DNA from 3 places in the Colwellia sp. 20A7 genome. Region 1 is predicted to be linked to each of the others. Evidence: predicted binding sites of a transcription regulator. Region 1 holds the regulator's gene; each other region holds the start of a gene.
What was found. The regulator MetJ, encoded in region 1, represses methionine synthesis genes. The targets are predictions, from matches to a motif close to TAGACGTCTAGACGTCTA.
Positions count from the first base shown of each region.

Region 2: the regulator MetJ is predicted to act here: its motif matches at 5,470-5,487, upstream of GQS55_RS05370 (homoserine O-succinyltransferase).
Region 3: the regulator MetJ is predicted to act here: its motif matches at 5,764-5,781, upstream of metK (methionine adenosyltransferase).

Region 1 covers NZ_CP047130.1:4,122,941-4,130,660, forward strand. Annotated here, with positions in the region: gene metL (bifunctional aspartate kinase/homoserine dehydrogenase II) at 1-452, opposite strand, end outside; gene metB (cystathionine gamma-synthase) at 479-1,648, opposite strand; gene metJ (met regulon transcriptional regulator MetJ) at 1,963-2,301, shown strand; gene hemE (uroporphyrinogen decarboxylase) at 2,438-3,505, opposite strand; gene GQS55_RS17750 (acyl-CoA thioesterase) at 4,063-4,539, shown strand; gene GQS55_RS17755 (S1/P1 nuclease) at 4,551-5,432, shown strand; gene GQS55_RS17760 (glycosyltransferase) at 5,480-6,712, opposite strand; gene GQS55_RS17765 (FKBP-type peptidyl-prolyl cis-trans isomerase) at 6,945-7,715, opposite strand.
Region 2 covers NZ_CP047130.1:1,217,936-1,225,655, forward strand. Annotated here, with positions in the region: gene rpoS (RNA polymerase sigma factor RpoS) at 1-118, shown strand, start outside; gene GQS55_RS05355 (FlgO family outer membrane protein) at 496-1,173, shown strand; gene mutS (DNA mismatch repair protein MutS) at 1,371-3,965, opposite strand; gene recA (recombinase RecA) at 4,306-5,346, shown strand; gene GQS55_RS05370 (homoserine O-succinyltransferase) at 5,574-6,521, shown strand; gene metH (methionine synthase) at 6,578-7,720, shown strand, end outside.
Region 3 covers NZ_CP047130.1:1,340,262-1,347,981, reverse strand. Annotated here, with positions in the region: rRNA gene GQS55_RS05805 (23S ribosomal RNA) at 1-1,124, opposite strand, end outside; tRNA gene GQS55_RS05800 (tRNA-Ala) at 1,650-1,725, opposite strand; rRNA gene GQS55_RS05795 (16S ribosomal RNA) at 1,822-3,360, opposite strand; RNA gene ssrS (6S RNA) at 4,182-4,362, shown strand; gene metK (methionine adenosyltransferase) at 5,920-7,107, shown strand; gene GQS55_RS05780 (IS982 family transposase) at 7,312-7,720, shown strand, end outside.

The DNA of each region.
Region 1 (7,720 bases):
GAGTTACTTGGGCAAATTTTTTCATTTAATAAAGCTGATAATAAACGTGCAGACCACAATTCACCGTAAGCTAAAATATCATTTCTGTGCTGAATGATATCATTCGACAACCACGTTCTTAGCTGAACTATATCGGTAGATAATAGCGGTGTTAGTTGCTTTGAACTTTTCTCGTTTAACAATGCATTGATAAGTAAAAGTTGTTGTTGCTCTAATTCGCTCAACGCTGCTGTTAGGTCAGAGCTTTCTGTTTGCGCTAATATGGCAAACAAACTATCGGTGGTTTTACCGTTAGCAGAAACAACAACAATGTCATTGAGTTGGCAATTTTGTCGGATAATATCAACAACGCGCTCTATGCACTGCGCATTAGCTAAAGAGCTACCACCAAACTTATGCACGTTAACCGCATGTTTAGCTAATTTATTTTGAGGTCTTTGTGATTCTGTCATTTATTCTTCTGCAAAATTATTGTTTATTAACGCGTTTGGCTTTGTTCTAACCCATGCGCTAAATCGGCCAAAATATCATTAATATCTTCAATACCGACTGAAACTCTCACTAAAGAGTCTGTAATGCCAGCCGCTAGTCTTGCTGTTTCGGCCATACCAGCATGAGTCATTGTTGGCGGATGACAAATTAAACTTTCTACTCCACCTAGTGATTGCGCTAAAGTAAACAGCTCTAAATTAGCAAATAACCTTTTCACCGACTCAACGCCACCTTTAACATCAAAACTTAGCATAGCGCCAAAGCCTGCTTGTTGCTTTTTAGCAATTTCATGTCCTGGATGGTCTTCAAAGCCTGGATAATAAACCGACTCTATCGCAGGATGATTTTTTAGAAACGCAGCAACTTGCTCTGCATTTTCTTGATGTTGTTTCATACGAATTGGTAAGGTTTTCAGGCCTCGTACCGCCAGAAAACTATCAAATGCACTGCCAGTAATACCAATACAATTTGCCCACCAAGCTAACTCATCACCTAAAGCCTGCTCTTTAGTCACTAAAACACCACCCACAACATCGCTGTGTCCGTTGATATATTTAGTGGTAGAGTGAAAAACGATGTCTGCACCCAATGTTAATGGTTGTTGTAAAGCAGGAGATAAGAAGGTGTTATCTACAGCAACTAAGGCACCTACTTCATGACTAGCGTTAGCTACTTCTTCAATATCAACTAACCGTAATAGCGGATTACTCGGGCTTTCAATTAACACTAATTTAGGTTTTTGTGCTAATGCTTCGGCTAGTGCCGGTTTGTTATTTTGATCAACAACAATGAGTTTGAATTGACCACGTTTGGCTAAATGGGTAAATAAGCGAAAGCTTCCCCCATAACAGTCATGAGGAATAACAACGAGATCATCAACGGATAGTAACTGACAAATCAATAATACTGACGACATACCGGTGCTTGTAGCAATACCAACTTGGCCTTGCTCTAATTTAGCAATCGTTTTAGCGAAAGTTGCTCGGGTCGGATTACCTGTTCGAGAATAATCAAATTCACGTTTTTCATTAAAGCTCTTTAATGAATAAGTGCTAGATAAATGAATAGGAGCGACAACCGCACCATGTTGTTTATCAGTGTTAATACCCGCCTGAACTGCCGAAGTAGTAATGCTTTTCATTTTAGTATTCGACATTTTTATTCCTTATTTTCATTAACTAACACCACAAACTTATATATTTAATATTTTGGATGTTTGGACGTCTATAACTCTAAAGGTTTTGACTATTTAGGTCAAGAATTTTTAGACATCTAAACTTCTACTTGACTGGATTTCTGCAACCAGTAGAATTGCATGATTAAGAAGAAATAAGTATATGCTTCTCTGTTCCAATGAAGCTTAATTGATATTTAATTCAACTTTAATTAAATAATACCTTTAAATGAGTTTTTATAATCATATAAAAATAATAATTAACCATTTACATTAATAGCTACAGAGGAATTTACATGGCTGAGTGGAATGACGAGTATATTAATCCCTATGCCGAACATGGTAAAAAGAGTGAGCAAGTAAAAAAAATTACTGTCTCAATTCCTTTGCGTGTCTTAAAAGTATTAACTGACGAACGAACTAGGCGCCAAGTAAATAATTTACGCCATGCAACTAATAGCGAATTATTGTGCGAAGCATTCTTACATGCGTTTACCGGCCAACCTTTACCAGATGATGAAGATCTCGCTAAAGATAATGATGAAAAGTTACCTGCTAGTGTTCGCCGTATTTTAGAAGAAAAAGGGATTACTGATTTTAGTGCTTATGAAATAGATGATGACGAATTGGTTTAAGTCCGACTTTATCAATAGCTTAAAATAACTAACCTCAAATAAAAAAAGTAGCAACCTCTATAGAGTTTGCTACTTTTTTTGTTTTTAATATCAGATTTAGCCAATAATATAGCTACAAGATTTGCTACAAGATAATTTACCCGTGATATGGCTTACTTAAACGATGCACTGACTCAATAAAGTGTCCTGCATGATCTGGATTCACATCAGGGTGAATACCATGGCCTAAGTTAAATACATGCCCTGTACCACCTTCACCAAAACCGGCTAATATTTTAGATACTTCCTGTTCTATACGCGGTAATGGTGCATACAACATAGAAGGGTCCATATTGCCTTGCAACGCAACTTTATCGCCAACACGTGCTTTAGCGTTTTCTATATCAATAGTCCAATCAAGTCCTACAGCATCACAGCCTGTGGCAGCAATATCTTCTAACCACATGCCGCCATTTTTAGTAAATAAAGTTACTGGCACTTGGCGACCATCATTATAACGCGTTAAACCGTCAACGATTTTATGCATATATTGCAATGAAAATTCTTTGTAATCACGTGGTGACAATACGCCGCCCCAGGTATCAAACACCATCACTGATTGCGCACCAGCAGCAATTTGTGCATTCAAGTATGAAATTACAGAGTCAGCTAGCTTATCAAGTAATAAATGAAGTGTTTGTGGATCAGAAAACATCATTTTTTTGATTTTAGTAAAAGCTTTTGAACTGCTACCTTCAATCATGTAAGTTGCCAACGTCCACGGACTACCTGAAAAACCAATCAACGGCACGCTACCATTAAGTTCTTTTTTAATAGTACGAACAGCGTTCATTACGTATTGCAATTCGCCTTCAGGATCAGGAATGCCAATTTTTTCAACATCGGCCTTACACGTAATAGGACGTTCAAATTTAGGACCTTCGCCCGTTTCGAAATATAAGCCCAACCCCATAGCATCAGGAATTGTTAATATGTCGCTGAATAAAATAGCTGCATCAAGCGGAAAACGACGCAACGGCTGAATAGTAACTTCACAAGCTAAGTCAGCATCACGACAAACTGACATAAAATCGCCAGCATCTTTGCGTACTGCTCTATATTCAGGTAAATAACGTCCTGCTTGTCTCATCATCCAAACAGGTGTGTAATCTACTGGCTGCTTTAAAAGCGCACGTAAATAATTATCATTTTTTAATTCAGTCACCAATAAACCCTCTAATTTATTCATTATTTACTTACTTGAACTTCCAGAAATAGGATTAACAAGCAAATTATGCGCGTATTCTAGCACTCGTGGTATTTTGAATCTATGCGCCAAATCAATTCATTTACGCCGAACATTCATCTTATGAAAAATATTTCAATTTAGTTACATTTAGCTAGACATTATCAATTCACCTAACAATCAACTACTTAATCCACAATAGGCATGGGGTAGGCTTTATACGAAATTCATCGTCGAGTTTATGCTCTATTAAAGTTGTTGCAGTGTTGAAAATGCTTTGCTATAAAATACCTGCGCAAACAAAGAAGCACTGATTAATAATAAAAATACTTCTGAGCATAATGAATAAGAAGCTTGTTTAACAAGACCATAATGCGAGCATTTCAAGCCTTTCTCTTCGAGAAAGGCTTTTTTATTTGTGCTTAAAAATTTATAGCTGAAAATTTATAACTCAAATAATTATTCATTATCCCTTTCAATAGTATAAAATCGCCTTCATAGCACTTTCCTTTAATTTATAAAACTAGAGAAGAATAATGAATAGCCCACAACGCGATATAACTTTAAGATTTTTAGCTGAGCCACAGGATGTAAATTTTGGCGGTAAAGTCCATGGTGGTGCGGTAATGAAGTGGATTGATTTAGCAGCCTACGCTTGTGCAGCAGGTTGGAGTGGTCGTTATTGTGTTACTGCTTATGCCGGTGGCATTCGCTTTATTTCACCAATACATGTAGGTAGCTTGGTAGAAGTAGAAGCTAAAGTTATATACACAGGTAATTCATCTATGCATATTGCCTTAGAGGTAAATGCCTGTGATCCTAAATCGTTAAACCGACACTTAACGACCAATTGTATTGTTATTATGGTTGCCGTTGATCAAAATGGACAATCAGAAACTGTACCACAGTGGATTCCTAAAACAGAAGAAGATAAAAAACAGCATAGTACAGCAATAAAATTAATGGATATGCGCAAACAGATAGGCAGTGAAATGCAAATCTTTGCTGAGTAAAAGAATACTTAATGATGACCAAATATTTAGCATTAACTGTAATTATTCTTACAATTTCATTCAGTAAGCCAAGCTTTGCTTTAGGTAAGCTTGGTCATCAACTTGTTTGCCAATTAGCATTTGAACATTTACCAGAAAAGCAACAAAACAAAATAACTGACCTACTCAGTACTATTCCTGATCAACATAAAAAACTCATCAATCATTTTAATAATCAAAAAGACAACAGTACCATAACGTTTGCTCGCGCTTGTACTTGGGCTGATACAATTAGACATTTAAAAGACTTTAAAAACTATAATGCTTGGCATTATATGAATGTCCCTCGCTCACAAAGTAAAGTTAATACAAACGAATGTCAGCAAAATTGCCTACCCCAAGCTATTTTACAACATCAACAAACATTAGCGCAGGCTCAAAGCCCTTACACATGGCAGCAAGCACAAACTTTATTATTTTTAGGGCATTGGTTAGGTGATATCCATCAACCTTTACATATTAGTTTCAAGGATGATCTAGGTGGTAACAAAATCGCTTTTGCTGATACTGAAGCTAAATGCAATAACCTGCATGGCTATTGGGACCATTGTATTTTATATAAGGGAAAAGAAAGTGAAACAAAATGGCTGACCTCATTAAGAAGTCAATGGAGCCAAAGCCCTCAACCAAATTGGCAAAAAGAACAAGTTTGGCAATGGGCTGACGAATCTTTTCAAATAACAACAAAGTCGACTTTTAACTATTGCCATAAAGATAACCAAAGCGTATGTCAAAAACCTCAGGGTAAAATAACCTTACCGCCTGATTATCTCACTCAGTATCAACCAGTTATAGCACAAAGGTTACTACAAGCCGCACAACGCTTAACAAACGTATTAGCGGCTTCATTATAGTTGCTTATAGTTGCTTAATAGTTGCTTATAGTTGCTTTTTTCTTTGTTTATTGAGGCCTATTCTTTTCTTCAATCCATTGAGACATGTACTTAGTGCTTTTGTGATGATGATGATTAAGCATGCTACCAATAAAGTTGCGTTGTCGGTGTTGCTCTAAGTTTTGTAGCAAGTTAGTTAAGCAAGCTGAAAATGCTGAAAAATGCTGTTCTTGCTCAAACAACAATTGCGCATTTTGTTTACCTAATTCACTCGCACATTGCCAAGCGTTTGCTTCTTGATAAAGTTTTACCGCAGCGTCAGCAATACTTTGTGCGTCGTTAGCAACCTCTCCTGCCCAAGGTAACTGAGTTTCCATTCCTTCAATACCAATATTAGTGGTAACTGAAGGCGTTGAACACAACATAGCTTCAGCTAACTTACCTTTAATACCTGCACCAAAGCGTAAAGGCGCTAAACAGACCTTCGCTGATTGCATAGATTTTATCGCGTCATCAACCCAACCTTTAACCAAAAAACCGGTTTTAACGTCATGTAAATCAGTTGCTTTAGGCGGGGGATAAGCGCCACATATATGAAGTTCCGCCTTAGGTAGTTGTTTGCGAATCAACGGCCATATTTGCTGTTTTAACCAAAGTACTGAATCCCAATTAGGTGGATGACGAAAGTTCCCGATAGAAATAAACCCTTGTCGTTGTTCATAGCTTGGGTTGATTTGCATAAATTGATCATCACTAAACACAAAAGGTACGTAGTGCAATAAACGCTTGTCTACCTTGAATAAGTCCCCTAACAATTCAATTTCTTTCGGTGAAATCATTAAGGTAACATCACTACGAAAAATAGCCGCAACTTCTCGCTTAGCCATATCAGATGTTAATAAGTCAGCTTCTGTCATCTCACAATTTTTTTTATGCGAATCATGTCTTGCATGACGTAGGCAAAAGAGATCTTCCGTGTCTAAAATTCTTAATGCCTGCGGACATTGTTCGATAACACGCCAGCCGAACTGCTCTTCCATCATAAAACGGTCGAACATCACTACATCAGGCGCAAGTGAGCCAATGAAATCATCAAAGCTCGCACAGTTAAGCTTAATATCAACACACTCAACATTAAGTGCCATGAGATCAACCATATGCTCGGTACGTTGTGCAGGGCTTGCAAATACAACTTGATAGCCTTGCTGCTGAAAAAATAAGATAAGTTGCAGCATACGACTACCCGCTGCAGAAGAGTTTGGCTCAGGCCAAACGTAACCAATAATAAGAAGTGTGCTCATGTAAATCTAGGCGGTTTAAATAAAAAGGAGTATACACGCAGTTTAACACCGATGGCAGCTTGATATTATCTCCTTTCAAACATAAAGCCTCTCTCGAACATAAACTTTATTCGAACATAAAAAAAGCCACCGACCATTAATTAATGGTTGGTGGCTATTTATTCAATAATAGTTATGCTGGTTACTGCTACCTTAAGCTATGCCTGTAACCATAGAAACTAACATTTATTTTCTATTTATCAGCAGGAGCTGTGCCTACTTGTGGTGCTGGCTCACTTTTTTGAATTTCTAACAATTCAATTTCAAACTCTAATACTGAGTTACCAGGAATGCGTGGTGGATTACCGTTCGGGCCGTAAGCTAAATCAGAAGGAATAGTAAATTTGAATTTAGAACCAACTGACATTAATTGTACGCCTTCAGTCCAACCTCTAATAACACGGTTCAAAGGGAATACAGCAGGTTCGCCACGGTCATAAGAACTATCAAACGTTTCACCATTTAAGAAAGTACCTTTGTAGTGTACTTTAACTGTATCTGTAGCGGCAGGCTTATCACCTTCCCCTTCAGTTAGCACAACATATTGAATACCTGATTCTGTTACCATAACGCCTTCTTTTTTAGCGTTATCTTCTAAGAATTTTTGGCCTGTCGCTAAACTTGATTCAGATTCTTGAACAGCGATTTCTTGCTGCTTAGCTTTCATTGTTTCATCTAACTTAGTCAATAATGCTGTAATTTCTTCTTGTTCCATTACTGATTTATCATTAATGCTATCAACAAAACCTCTAACGATTAATTCTTTTTCTAAAGCTAAACCTAGTCTCTCATGCTCTTCTAGGTTACGTTGCATATACATGCCGATTGACGCACCTAAACCGTAGGCTTGTTTTTGAACTTCTGCTTCTAATACAGGTGCTTTAGCTTCTTCTTTAGCGCCTTCTTGACAACCAGCTACAGCTAATAATGCAACAGCAACTAAAGTGGGTTTAAAAAATTTCATTTATT
Region 2 (7,720 bases), 1.7 Mb from region 1:
TGAAATTGGCTTGACTCGTGAGCGGGTTCGTCAAATTCAAGTAGAAGGACTAAAACGACTTCGTGATATATTAAGCCAGCAGAATTTATCTATTGAAGCATTATTTGAAAATCAATAATCAATAATCAATAATCAATAACTAAAAATGTAATCAAAAGATAATTTGAATAATAAAGCATAGCAGGCTGTAAAGGATGACTTTACAGCCTTTTTATATGAAAAAAATCACTTTACTTATTTAATAATTCAATCGAACAGTTATTCCTAGATGTTATCCTTCCCTGTAAGGGCAACGTCTTAATCAATTCAGCTTGTGGTGGCATTGTTAATTTAACCAGGTCACTTCAGTATTGAGTTTAATGAGATTTAATTGTTATATAAAGCTATTTTATTGTTAATTAATTTAAAGGCACATTTTATGCATCGTTTATTTGAACTGAATCTGAAACATAAAGAAAGTGCTATGTTTTTGACTTTTAATTACTAGGTATTGTTATGAAATTTTACGTATGTTTACTTTTAATTGGGCTATTAACTGCCTGTACGTCATTTTCGCAGAATGATTTTTATCATACTTTTAGAACAGAAGAGCCAGAAAAAATAGAGAAGACAAAAGCAGTTAAGCATAAAGCCATTGATAGTACGAACTTAGAAAACCACAGCTTAAATGCTATAGTACAAGGCCTAGCTTTTGAAATGTTAGAAAATAGTGTTTTTGTTAGCCATAAAACGCCTATTGCCATGGCTTCTTTTGTTAATTTAAATGATTTAGAAAGTGCTAGTTGGTTAGGGAATTTAATATCAGAAAGCTTTATTTATGAATTTCAGCGCCATGGCTTAATAGTGATAGATTATAAAACTACAGGTTTTTTTAGAGTCACTAGCGAAGGCGATTTCGTTTTTAGTCGCGATTGGAAAGAGTTACCAGAGAATCAAATTATAGATTATGTGGTTACTGGCACGTTACTAGAACAAAAAGATGGCTTTATTCTTAATGCTCGAATGATAGGTATGATATCCCACGTAGTTGTTGCAACTGCTCAAACCTTTATTCCTCGATGGGCTTTAGGTGAAATGTTACTTGAAGAGCCGCTTGTCGAAGGTGATATGAAAGCAGATAAACCTGCTATTAAGCAAAATGATGAAGCATCTTGGATCGAGATAACTAATTAACTGCAATAGAATAATTAGTCTTACTATACCGTGCTATAACAATCTTCGAATTTATTAAGGTGTTAACCATATTAGGCAGTGCACTATTAAAGCGGTAAAGTTTAGCTGTTACATTTTTGTACCATCACAAAAATATAATTGCTGACTTATCTCATTTAGTGAAGATAAGTCAGCAGCTCAGTGTTTTTCAATATATATTAAAGCTTTGCTTTTAAGTCGAATAGCAAATCTAGTGCTTGCTTAGGCGATAGGTCATTCACATCAATACTACGTAAGGTATCAATAGCAGGGTGCTCATCCGCTACTAACGCTAATTGCTGAAAATTTTCTGACTGCAGAGGTAAAATAGAAGCAACTTCCTGATTTTCCAATTCTAATAGTCTTTGTTTAGCTCGTTTAATTACCATTTTAGGTACGCCAGCAAGTTGTGCAACTTGTAAACCAAAGCTTTTACTTGCAGGACCTTCTTGCACTGCATGCATGAAAATAATGCTATCGTCATGTTCCATCGCATCTAAATGCACATTGGCTAGTGTTGGTATTTCTTGGGCAAGTAAGGTTAACTCAAAATAATGGGTCGCAAATAAAGTAAAAGCTTTTGTTTTTAACGCTAACATTTCGGCACAAGCCCACGCTAAAGAAAGTCCATCATAGGTGCTAGTACCACGGCCTATTTCATCAAGTAATACTAAGCTTTTTTCGGTCGCATTATGAAGTATATTAGCCGTTTCAGTCATCTCAACCATAAAGGTTGAACGACCACTCGCTAAATCATCAGAGGCACCAATTCGGGTAAATATTCTGTCAACTAAGCCAATCGTAGCTGAATCAGCAGGGACAAAACAGCCTATATGTGCAAGTAATACAATGAGTGCTGTTTGGCGCATATAAGTTGATTTACCACCCATATTAGGGCCGGTTATTATCAACATCTTACGTTGTTCTGTTAATACTATAGGGTTAGCAATAAAGGTATTATTCGTCATTTGTTCAACAACAGGGTGTCGGCCTGCTTCTATATCAATGCCAGTTGAACTAACTAAGGTTGGTTTTACATAATTTAAGCTTATAGATCGTTCAGCAAAGTTAGTTAGCACGTCAAATTCCGCAATAGCTTGACTGAGTGTTTGTAATCTTGCTAATTCAGGTAATACTAGATCGAACAATTCTTGATAAAGGCGTTTTTCTAACGCTAAAAACTTTCCTTGAGCACTTAGTACTTTATGCTCATGTTCTTTTAGCTCTTCAGTAATAAAACGTTCATTGTTTTTTAATGTTTGGCGACGTATATAGTCGTCCGGTACATCATTTGCTGCCGTTCTGCTCATTTCAATAAAGAATCCATGAACTTTGTTATAGCCCACTTTTAAAGAATGAATGCCAGTACGCTCTTTTTCTCTTTGTTCTAATTGTGCTAAAAACTCGGTTGCACCATCACTTAAATCGCGTAATATATCGAGTTCTTCATGATATCCAGGTGCTATAACACCGCCATCTCGAATAAGGACCGGTGGATTATCGACAAGTGCTTTTTCCAGTAAATCTTGAATACTGGGAATTGGCGCCATTAATGTCGCGAGTGTATTTACATAGCCAGTATTGGTACTTGCCGATAAGTAGCTTTGTAGCTCAGGTAAAGCTTGTAAGGTGTTTCGTAAGCGAGCAAAGTCACGTGGCCTTGCTGAGCCTAATGCAATTCGAGAGACAATACGCTCAATATCACCAAAACCTTTTAAAATCGGTTTTACATCAATATGTAAGTCGGTTGAAATTATTTGTTCAATGGCATTTTGTCTATCAGACAAAATAGTTAAATCACGCAACGGAAAATGTAACCAACGTTTTAATAAGCGCGAGCCCATTGGTGTGGCTGAGCGATCTAATATAGCGGCTAAGGTATTATCAACACCACCTTGCAAGTTTTGTGTTAGCTCTAGGTTTCGTCTTGTTGCTGCATCAAGTACAACACCAGAAGTCGCTGATTCACAAATTATTGCGCGAATATGAGGGAGTGCAGTTCGCTGTGTATCTTTAACATATTGAAATAAACAACCAGCAGCAGATAAGCCTAATAACTTATCATCAACACCAAATCCTGTTAGCTCTTTTGTTCCAAACTGTTTATTAAGTAAAGACATCGACGTTTCAAGATCAAATTCCCATTCAGGACGTCGGCGCAAACCTTTATATTGGTCAACATGTTGCATTGATGAAAGGGTTTCAGAGTAGAGCAATTCAGCAGGAGAAAGGCGTTGTAACTCTGCCTGTAATTGTTCACTTGTTTGTGGCTCTGTAATTACAAAGCGGCCACTAGTCATGTCTAAGTATGCTAAACCAAAACTTGGATCAGAAGCCTTCTTTGATCTAGCGTTGTTTTCAGTGATCGCTACAATCAAATTGTCTTGCCTATCTGACAACAGCGCCTCATCACTCACTGTACCTGGCGTTATAATCCTTACTACTTTACGTTCTACTGGGCCTTTACTTGTTGCTGGATCGCCAATTTGCTCACATATGGCAACAGATTCACCAAGTTGAACTAATTTAGCTAAATAATTCTCTACCGCATGATAAGGGACACCTGCCATTGGGATAGCATTTCCTCCTGTTTTACCTCGTGCTGTTAATGATATATCTAATAAGTCAGCTGCTTTTTTTGCATCATCAAAAAATAATTCGTAGAAATCACCCATACGATAAAAAATTAGAATATTAGGAAATTCTGCTTTTATCGTTAGGTATTGACGCATCATAGGGGTGTGTGAAGAAAGGTCTTGCGTTGTTGTGGTCATTTAAATGCTGCAACTCATAGAATAAATAAGGTTGGTGAAAAGGGATTATGCCATATTTAACGAATAAAATTATTAATTATTTTTATAAAATAAATAGGTTTAGCTTAGTTCTAAAACTACTGTGAAAATAGCATGAAATCAAATTAGTAACTTTTTCAAGGTAAAAAGATAAAAGTTATTGATGTTGTTTTTACTATTTAATATCAATACTTTAAAAGTATAGGTTTTTTTATAATTTAATTTAAATAAAATAAATTATAAAAAAACTTGATACTGTACGACCATACAGTATACTTACATTATCAAAACGACGTACCAGACGTTATTAGCGGAGTAAATTATGAAAGACGATAAAGAAAAAGCATTAGCAGCAGCCTTAGGCCAAATCGAAAGACAATTTGGTAAAGGTTCAATAATGAAGCTTGGCGACAATACTACAATGGATGTAGAAACTATTTCAACTGGTTCGTTAGGTCTAGATATTGCCTTAGGTGCTGGTGGTTTACCTATGGGAAGAGTTGTTGAAGTTTATGGTCCTGAATCAAGTGGTAAAACAACATTAACCCTAGAAGTTATTGCTGAAGCGCAACGTAATAATAAAGTTTGTGCTTTTATTGATGCTGAGCATGCACTTGACCCTATTTATGCTGAAAAGTTAGGCGTTAACATTAACGAATTGCTAATTTCACAACCAGATACTGGTGAGCAAGCCCTTGAAATTGTTGATATGTTAACTCGCTCTGGCGCTATCGACGTTATTGTAGTTGACTCGGTAGCTGCACTTACACCTAAAGCTGAAATTGAAGGTGATATGGGTGACTCTCATATGGGGCTACAAGCGCGTATGTTATCCCAAGCTATGCGTAAGTTAACGGGTAATTTGAAAAAATCTAATACTATGCTTATTTTCATTAACCAAATACGTATGAAAATTGGTGTAATGTTCGGATCTCCTGAAACGACAACCGGTGGTAATGCACTTAAGTTTTATGCCTCAGTTCGATTAGATATACGTCGTATTGGTGCGGTTAAAAATGGTGATGAAATTATTGGTAATGAAACACGTGTTAAAGTGGTTAAAAATAAAATAGCACCGCCTTTTAAACAAGCTGAATTCCAAATTCTTTATGGTCTGGGTATTAACAACCTAGGTGAATTAATTGACTTAGGCGTGAAAAATGGATTTGTTGAAAAAGCCGGCGCTTGGTATAGCTGTAATGGCGAACGTATCGGACAAGGTAAAGCAAATGCTGCTAAATACCTTGAAGAAAATCCAGAAATGGCAAAAGATGTTGATGCCAAATTAAGAGATTTGTTGTTAAATAAAAATATTGATCCAAAGAAAGCTGAACCTGAAGTATTAGATATAACAGAAGAGTAATAGTATTCTGTAAATTCAATCAACTTTGAGTGAGTTCTTCTATATAAAACCTCTGCTACTTTAGCTGAGGTTTTTTTTTATCTGAAATCTAATAAAAAACATCACATAGGCTTTAAATCTATTTAGCCATCTAAACGTTTAGATGTTGACATATCTAGCAATCTAAGTAGTATTGTAATTATAGTTTTTTCTATGCTTTATTTGCTTTTCTTCGTAATAGGTGCGTTATGCCAATTAAAATTCCAGATCAATTACCTGCATTATCAGTGTTAGATAAAGAAAATATTTTTGTTATGTCTGAGCATAGGGCCATTTCTCAAGAAATACGCCCAATGCAAGTCGCTATTTTGAATTTAATGCCGAATAAAATTGAAACAGAAGTACAAATACTGCGCATGCTGTCGAATACTCCATTACAAATCAATATAGAGTTTATTCGTATCAATGCTAATGTATCTAAAAATACGCCAACAGAGCATTTAGATACTTTTTATCATTTATTTGATGATATTAAACACAAGCAATATGATGGTTTAATTATTACCGGAGCCCCGTTAGCTTTACTTGATTATTCACAAGTTACCTTTTGGGATAAAATATGTGAAGTCTTTGACTGGGCTGAAAAAAATGTTACTTCAACAATGTTTTCTTGCTGGGCTGCACATGCTGCGCTTTATCATTATTATGGTTTAAATCGTCACTTAAGAAAAAATAAATTATCGGGAATATTTAATCACAAAGCGCTTGATGAAAAAGAGCCTTTAACCCGTGGTTTTGATGAGAACTTTAATGTACCGCATTCTCGTTATGGCTACATTGATAAATCAGATTATGAAAGTATTTCACAAATAAAAGTACTAGCTGAATCTGAAGAGGGAGGCGTTTATTTAGCAGCCAGTAAAAATAAGCAACAAGTTTATTTAACAGGTCATCCTGAATATGATACCTCTACCTTACATGAAGAGTTTTTACGTGATAGCTCAAATGATAGTGGCACAGCGATACCTAAAAACTATTATAAAGACGATAACAAAAACAATTCACCGGTTGGTTCTTGGCGAAGCCATGGTAGTCTATTATTTACTAATTGGCTGAATTATTATGTTTATCAGATTACACCATATAAATTGGATGCTTCTAATATTAAAGCGATCCATCCAGATACAGTCATTTAAGTTTTGTAAATATATTCATTTGATTTAAAGATTTACCCATAGGAAACTGATACACCATGAAAAAACATCCTTCATTCGCTTTATTCGAACAGCAATTGGCTAAAAATATTCTTATTCTTGATGGTGCTATGGGAACAATGATCCAAGCCTATAAGTTTGAAGAGCAAGATTTTAGAGCAGATCGCTTTGCTGATTGGCATACGGATGTTAAAGGCAATAACGATATGTTAGTGCTTACTCAGCCTGACATTATTAAAGCCATTCACCTTGAATACCTTGAAGCCGGTGCTGATATTCTTGAAACGAATACATTTAATGCTACTACGATTGCAATGGCTGATTACGACATGCAAGAGTACAGTGCTGAAATTAACCGTGTTGCCGCACAAATAGCACGTGCAGCCGCTGACGAATATACGAAGAAGAATCCAGAACGTCCACGTTTTGTTGCCGGAGTTTTAGGGCCAACGAACCGTACTTGTTCAATTTCTCCGGACGTAAATGATCCCGCTTTTCGTAACGTTAGCTTTGACGAGCTAAAAGATGCCTATATTGAATCAACACACGCGTTGATTGAAGGCGGCAGTGATATCATTTTAATCGAAACTATTTTCGATACGCTTAACGCTAAAGCGGCTATTTTTGCCGTGGAAACTGTATTCGACGAACTTGGTGAGCGTTTACCTGTCATGATTTCAGGTACTATTACCGATGCATCAGGCCGTACATTATCGGGCCAAACGACCGAAGCTTTTTACAACTCACTTCGTCACGCTAAACCTGTTTCATTTGGCCTTAACTGTGCATTAGGCCCGGTTGAATTACGTCAATATGTGGCGGAGTTAAGCCGTATTTGTGACGTTGCAGTTTCTGCGCATCCTAATGCGGGATTACCTAATGCCTTCGGTGAATATGACTTCACTGTTGAAGACATGAATACTCATGTAGAAGAATGGGCTTCATCAGGTTTTTTAAACATTATTGGTGGCTGTTGTGGCACCACGCCTGAACACATTAGAGGCATGGCAGACTCTGTTGCTAATATCACGCCGCGTAAGGTTGAAGCTCGTCCTATTGCCTGTCGTTTATCGGGCTTAGAAGCATTAACTATTGATAAAGATAGCTTGTTTGTTAACGTTGGTGAGCGTACTAACGTTACTGGCTCAGCTATGTTTAAGCGTTTAATTGTTGAAGAAGAT
Region 3 (7,720 bases), 1.8 Mb from region 1:
TACATCTTCCGCGCAGACCGACTCGACTAGTGAGCTATTACGCTTTCTTTAAAGGATGGCTGCTTCTAAGCCAACCTCCTAGCTGTCTATGCCTTTCCACATCGTTTCCCACTTAACTAGTACTTTGGGACCTTAGCTGGCGGTCTGGGTTGTTTCCCTCTTCACAACGGACGTTAGCACCCGCAGTGTGTCTCCCGCATATCACTCATTGGTATTCGGAGTTTGCAAAGGGTTGGTAAGTCGGGATGACCCCCTAGCCTTAACAGTGCTCTACCCCCAATGGTGTTCGTGCGAGGCTCTACCTAAATAGATTTCGGGGAGAACCAGCTATCTCCCGGCTTGATTAGCCTTTCACTCCGACCCACAAGTCATCACCGCATTTTTCAACATACGTGTGTTCGGTCCTCCAGTTGATGTTACTCAACCTTCAACCTGCCCATGGGTAGATCGCCGGGTTTCGGGTCTATACCCTGCAACTAAACGCGCAGTTAACACTCGCTTTCGCTACGGCTCCCCTAATCGGTTAACCTTGCTACAGAATATAAGTCGCTGACCCATTATACAAAAGGTACGCAGTCACCCGACTAAATCGGGCTCCCACTGCTTGTACGTATGCGGTTTCAGGTTCTATTTCACTCCCCTCACAGGGGTTCTTTTCGCCTTTCCCTCACGGTACTGGTTCACTATCGGTCAGTTAGTAGTATTTAGCCTTGGAGGATGGTCCCCCCATATTCAGACAAAGTTTCACGTGCTCCGTCCTACTCGATTTCACTTAAAGGTTGCTTTAGTGTACGGGACTATCACCCTGTATCGTCTTACTTTCCAGTAAGTTCCACTAGCGCCCAATAAGCTTAAGGGCTGATTCGCGTTCGCTCGCCGCTACTAACGAAATCTCGGTTGATTTCTTTTCCTCGGGGTACTTAGATGTTTCAGTTCTCCCGGTTCGCTTCATTATCCTATGTATTCAGATAATGATACCTAGCTTATGCTAAGTGGGTTTCCCCATTCGGACATCTTTGGCTATAACGGTTTTTATCACCTCACCAAAGCTTTTCGCAGATTAACACGTCCTTCATCGCCTCTAACTGCCAAGGCATCCACCACATACGCTTAGTCACTTAACCATACAACCCTAAGTAGTCTTTTCTAATAAAAGAAATGAAAACAAAGTACACCGTGGAGACTAATCCACAGTAATTGTAAAGTCTGACATTTTCACGTACTCAATATATCCGAAGATATAAGATGAGTTACTTGATAAGACATCTTTGCTCTAAGAGCAAGTATGAATTCGATAATACATCCTTGGGGGATGCATTATCACCATTACAGCATTCACGATAAGAGAATGTTGTAACAGCTTGGTATTTATACTGTAACAAACAACAGCGCGACACCGTGTTTGTCATATAAATACCGATATTTATATCAGCTTTCCAGATTGTTAAAGAACTAATTTTTAACTCACATTCGGTTAAAAACTTGGTTTAAAAAACCAAACTTAAATTATCATCGCTTTGATAGATTAAGTTTGGTCTCTTTCTTCATTTAAAAGAAACGATGGTATTTTGATTTCTTTACAAGGCGCTTTGTGGTGACGTGTAGTCTTTTCTACACGAACTACGAAGCAACGTAGTAAAAAGTCAAAATGGTGGAGCTAAGCAGGATCGAACTGCTGACCTCCTGCGTGCAAGGCAGGCGCTCTCCCAGCTGAGCTATAGCCCCATCAGGGTTTCTTTCAATTTTGTTATCATGTAATTTGTGTGAATACTCTGAATATCTCTTAAAAGGGACATTCCATTATTCGTTTTTACTTCAAGATAAGGAGGTGATCCAACCCCAGGTTCCCCTAGGGTTACCTTGTTACGACTTCACCCCAGTCATGAAACACAAAGTGGTGACCGTCCTCCCGAAGGTTAAACTAGCCACTTCTTTTGCATCCCACTCCCATGGTGTGACGGGCGGTGTGTACAAGGCCCGGGAACGTATTCACCGTAGCATTCTGATCTACGATTACTAGCGATTCCGACTTCACGGAGTCGAGTTGCAGACTCCGATCCGGACTACGACAAGCTTTGTGGGATTCGCTCAACCTCGCGGTATTGCTGCCCTCTGTACCTGCCATTGTAGCACGTGTGTAGCCCATCCCGTAAGGGCCATGATGACTTGACGTCGTCCCCACCTTCCTCCGGTTTATCACCGGCAGTCTCCTTAGAGTTCCCGACATAACTCGCTGGCAAATAAGGATAGGGGTTGCGCTCGTTGCGGGACTTAACCCAACATTTCACAACACGAGCTGACGACAGCCATGCAGCACCTGTCACAGAGTTCCCGAAGGCACAAGTCTATCTCTAGTCTCTTCTCTGGATGTCAAGGGATGGTAAGGTTCTTCGCGTTGCATCGAATTAAACCACATGCTCCACCGCTTGTGCGGGCCCCCGTCAATTCATTTGAGTTTTAACCTTGCGGCCGTACTCCCCAGGCGGTCAACTTAGTGCGTTAGCTGCGCCACTCACGCCTCAAGGCACAAACGGCTAGTTGACATCGTTTACGGCGTGGACTACCAGGGTATCTAATCCTGTTCGCTCCCCACGCTTTCGTTCCTCAGCGTCAGTATCTGTCCAGGTGGCCGCCTTCGCCACTGATGTTCCTTCCAATCTCTACGCATTTCACCGCTACACTGGAAATTCCACCACCCTCTACAGTACTCTAGTCTACCAGTTCAAAATGCAGTTCCAAGGTTGAGCCCTGGGCTTTCACATCTTGCTTAATAACCGCCTACGAACGCTTTACGCCCAGTAATTCCGATTAACGCTTGCACCCCTCGTATTACCGCGGCTGCTGGCACGAAGTTAGCCGGTGCTTCTTCTGTTGTTAACGTCACAGATGCTTGCTATTAACAAACATCCTTTCCTCACAACTGAAAGTGCTTTACAACCCGAAGGCCTTCTTCACACACGCGGCATGGCTGCATCAGGCTTTCGCCCATTGTGCAATATTCCCCACTGCTGCCTCCCGTAGGAGTCTGGGCCGTGTCTCAGTCCCAGTGTGGCTGATCATCCTCTCAAACCAGCTAGAGATCGTCGCCTTGGTAAGCCTTTACCTTACCAACTAGCTAATCTCACTTGGGCTAATCAAATGGCGAGAGGTCCGAAGATCCCCCCCTTTGGTCCGTAGACGTTATGCGGTATTAGCAGTCGTTTCCAACTGTTGTCCCCCACCATAAGGCATATTCCCAAGCATTACTCACCCGTCCGCCGCTCGTCAGCAGATAGCAAGCTATCTCTGTTACCGCTCGACTTGCATGTGTTAAGCCTGCCGCCAGCGTTCAATCTGAGCCATGATCAAACTCTTCAATTAAAAATCGTTTGTGTAACCTCACCATTCTACCTAAGTAAAAGTGATGTGTTACTGCTCAATGAATTCTGTCGTGATACCAACCGAAGTTGATATCGCATTACATAGTCGCACCTATCTCGCTAGAAATAAGTAACTATATTTATTTGCATGAACATCATTCATTAAGCGTTTTTTTGTTCCACTTTCCTAAGAAAGAAGAACTATGTAAAAACAAGTTAATGTGAGTATTCACACAAATTGCATGATAACTAATTGTTAAAGAAGATATCGAGTAACTAGGTTAGTCGATATAGATGAGAGTCGCATTCGCTCTTCACCTAACGATTTAAGAACTTAACTTAATTCGTGTTGCTCGTTGCTGTTGCCCCGAAGCAGGATGCGTATCATACGCTTCCGAGTTTTAATGTCAACGTTTTATTTTGATTTTTTTAAAAGTTTTTGTAAACTCTTAAACACTTCATTTTAAAACGTTAAATTAACTATTTATCATTAAATGAAAGTAGATAACTTATTAAAACAGTCCGTTGATGATTCGTTTTACCTGAACCCCTTGGAACTGGAGCGCATTGTATAGATTTCTTTTACTGGGTCAACTGTTATTTATCAAAAAGTTCAATTATTTGTTTAAGTGCTCAACAATGATACAAACCCTGTAGATACTGTAGTTTAAACAATCAATATGCTTTGTAATTTACACTTTATCATTAAGCATACCTATTAATGAGGTTTTATAAACAGTTAGTAAGTAGTTAAATATTAAGCAAACAAACAACACTTATTAAAAAAAGCTTATCACTCATTAAATTTCAGTTATAATAATGATTCTTCTGGGGTGTTTGTAAGTGACTATGTCCCTGAGCCGATAAGTTTTACCTTAGGGAGTTGATTTTCAGCTATTGTGCAAGCCCGGCTCGTATCGGGAAGCCTACGGTTGAAATGATACTTCCGCCCTGAACACACGGTGTTCAGGACTACGGTTTACTGCGGCACCCTGGAAGAACCTCTTTGTAATAGGTAATCAAAACAAACTTCCGCGCTATCTCTAGAAAAGCACACGATGTTAAGAGACCGCTTTACTGCGCCCCCAGGAAGAACCTCTTTTAATTAACAATTACCATATAGCTATACAAACGATAAACTTCCGCGCTGTCTCTAGAAAAGCACACGACATTCAGACACCGATTTACTGCGGCACCCTGGAAGAACCTCCTTTAGTTACCTATTACCATATAGCTATACAAACGATAAACTTTCGCGCTATCTTTAAAAAACTGTACGATGTTCAATAGTATGGTCAACTCCGTTACCTAGGTAGAAATTTTCTCCTTATACTCATAAAGGTACTTATAGAGATACTTATAAGTAGATAACCTAATCACCCCTGACAAAATGAATGGTTATTTGTAATATAAAACCCTAACTCTTACTTTTATTATTTCCTTTAATTATTTATAGATTGAATGTACATGATCGTTAAATATTACCTTTTATTAAACGTGTTCAAATAGGCTTGCAGTTATTATTTAAGCTGCTATATTGGGCCTATGAAAACACCTATATCAATACCTTATTATATTTTATTTTTAGGGAGCTTTGCCCTAAAATTCCCCGTTTAAACGAGCGTACCTCTACGCTCGTCTGTATTTCAAAATAAAAACCAAACACATTATATCTATTTGATAGCTCCTTTTAAGTTCGCTTAACAAAGTAGGCTTAATTGTATCCATCTTTTATAGATTTATTTATACCAGTTTCATTAATTAAGTGAACAAATTTATACGTAGAAAAAATTGCCAAATACAAGGCATTAATTTCAATAACTAGTTGTTCTAATTATTAAATAAATAACGATGTAGTTGGTGATTTTAGCAAGTAGAAATGATCACATAGTTAGTGAGATTGGTATTATTTCATAAAGTAATTAGCTAACTCATTATAACTATCTAAGGAGGGTATTTTATTTGATTTATTTTCTATAATTTTTAGTTTTTTTGCAAAAACATACGTAATTAATCTGTAATTTATTATTAGGTAACAATATGTCTAAGAATGATAAGAAAAAGCCCGTATTAACGTTGAAAGAAAAACGTAAATTGAAAAAAGAATCGAATACTACTGAAGTAGTAAAACCGAGAAAAAGGAAAGGTTAAATTAGCTGGGCGCCAATTGTAGTGGCGCCCTTTTATTTACTTTTATAGAAATACCCTCAACGGCTGTTGATTAACTAACTATTACTCAACCGAGTTCCCCACCTCTGATTTATTTCCCCAGCTTCAACAAAACCTAAATTTAATGAAAAGCACTTAAAGCCGTTATATATCGGTATAAGCTGCTGTAAAATGAATGTTTTTTGTTTTTCTTATTATAGATGTAATGATTTCCGACTTAAAAATTAAAGCCATTTAGACGTCTAGGCGTAAAAAAGATAGAAATGTGATTCCTATGATAGTAAACTGCATTTATATATTGTATTAATGTTAATTTTCATCTTTTCATCTACTTTCTAAATACCTATTTATTAAGCGACATAGATTAAAAGATTTAAACTGTTGAGGTTTTATGTCTACACACTTTTTTACTTCTGAGTCTGTGTCTGAAGGACACCCAGATAAAATTGCCGATCAAATTTCTGATGCGGTTTTAGATGCTATTATTGCTAAAGATAAATTTGCACGTGTTGCGTGTGAAACAATGGTTAAAACCGGCGTTGCTATTATTTCAGGTGAAGTAAGCACTAACGCATGGGTTGATTTAGAAACTATTACGCGTAATGTTATTAGTAGCATTGGTTATACATCTTCAGATGTTGGCTTTGACGGTGAAACATGCGGCATTATGAATTTAATTGGTCAGCAGTCACCAGAAATAGCGCAAGGTGTTGATCGCAGCAAACCTGAAGATCAAGGTGCTGGCGATCAAGGTTTAATGTTTGGTTATGCGACTAATGAAACTGAAACGTTAATGCCTGCACCACTCTATTACTCTCACCGTTTGGTTGAGCGTCAAGCTGAAGCACGTAAGTCTGGTATTCTTCCATGGTTACGCCCTGATGCTAAATCACAAGTAACGTTTATCTATGAAGACAATAAGCCAGTTGCAATTGATACTGTTGTTCTTTCAACTCAGCATAATCCAGATATTAAACAAGAAGATTTAGTTGATGCGGTAATGGAGAACATTATTAAGCATGTACTTCCTGCTGAATTGTTAACTAAAGATACTAAATATCATATCAATCCAACGGGTCGTTTTGTTATTGGTGGTCCAGTAGGCGATTGTGGCTTAACAGGTAGAAAAATTATTGTTGATACTTATGGCGGCATGGCTCGTCATGGTGGTGGGGCTTTCTCTGGTAAAGATCCATCAAAAGTTGATCGTAGTGCAGCCTATGCTGGTCGTTATGTTGCTAAAAATATTGTTGCTGCAGGTTTAGCCGATCGTTGTGAAATTCAAATATCGTATGCTATTGGTGTTGCTGAGCCTACATCAATTTCTATTGATACATTTGGTACAGGTAAAATAAGTGAAGAACGTTTAGTTGAACTTGTTCGCGAACATTTTGACTTACGCCCTTACGGTATCACTAAAATGTTAGATTTATTACACCCTATGTATCAACAAACAGCTGCGTATGGTCACTTTGGCCGAGAACCTTTTGAAATGACAGTTGGTGATGATACCTTTACTGCTTTTAGTTGGGAAAAAACAGACAAAGCTGATGATTTGAGAAAATCAGCTGGAATCTAGTTAAAAAGCTTTATTCATTAAACACTGAAACAAAATAATAAAACCAGCACTTGTGTATAAGCAGTGCTGGTTTTTTGCTTTTACTTACACAAAAGCTTATTTAACCTCAATTCTGGATAAGAAGATAAAAAATTGAACTAAATACCCACCTAGCGATCAGATCTTTCGACCAAGAAACGATTTGAAAGCAAATAAGGTGGGCAGATGGATAATTTAGTGGAAATATTTTGTGATGTCGATGATTTTTGTCATCAATTTTCACCTAAATGGGAAGCACAATTGCTATCAGACGGTACTCGCAAGCGTAGACGTAGTTCGAAAATGTCTACCAGCGAGCGAATGAGCATTATGATTGCATTTCATCAGTCAAATCATAGAGATTTCAAAAACTTCTATATTGGTTTAGTCCAACGATACTGGACTGATGATTTCCCAGAGCTGCTCAGCTACACTCGTTTCATCAATACAATGTCAGATCTTATTGTACCAATGTGTGCTTACTTTCAAACGGTGAAAGGTGAGCCAACAGGAATTGCATTTGTAGATTCTACAAGCCTAAAGGTATGTCACAATATCCGTATTCCACGTAACCGTGTATTTGCAGATACGGCTA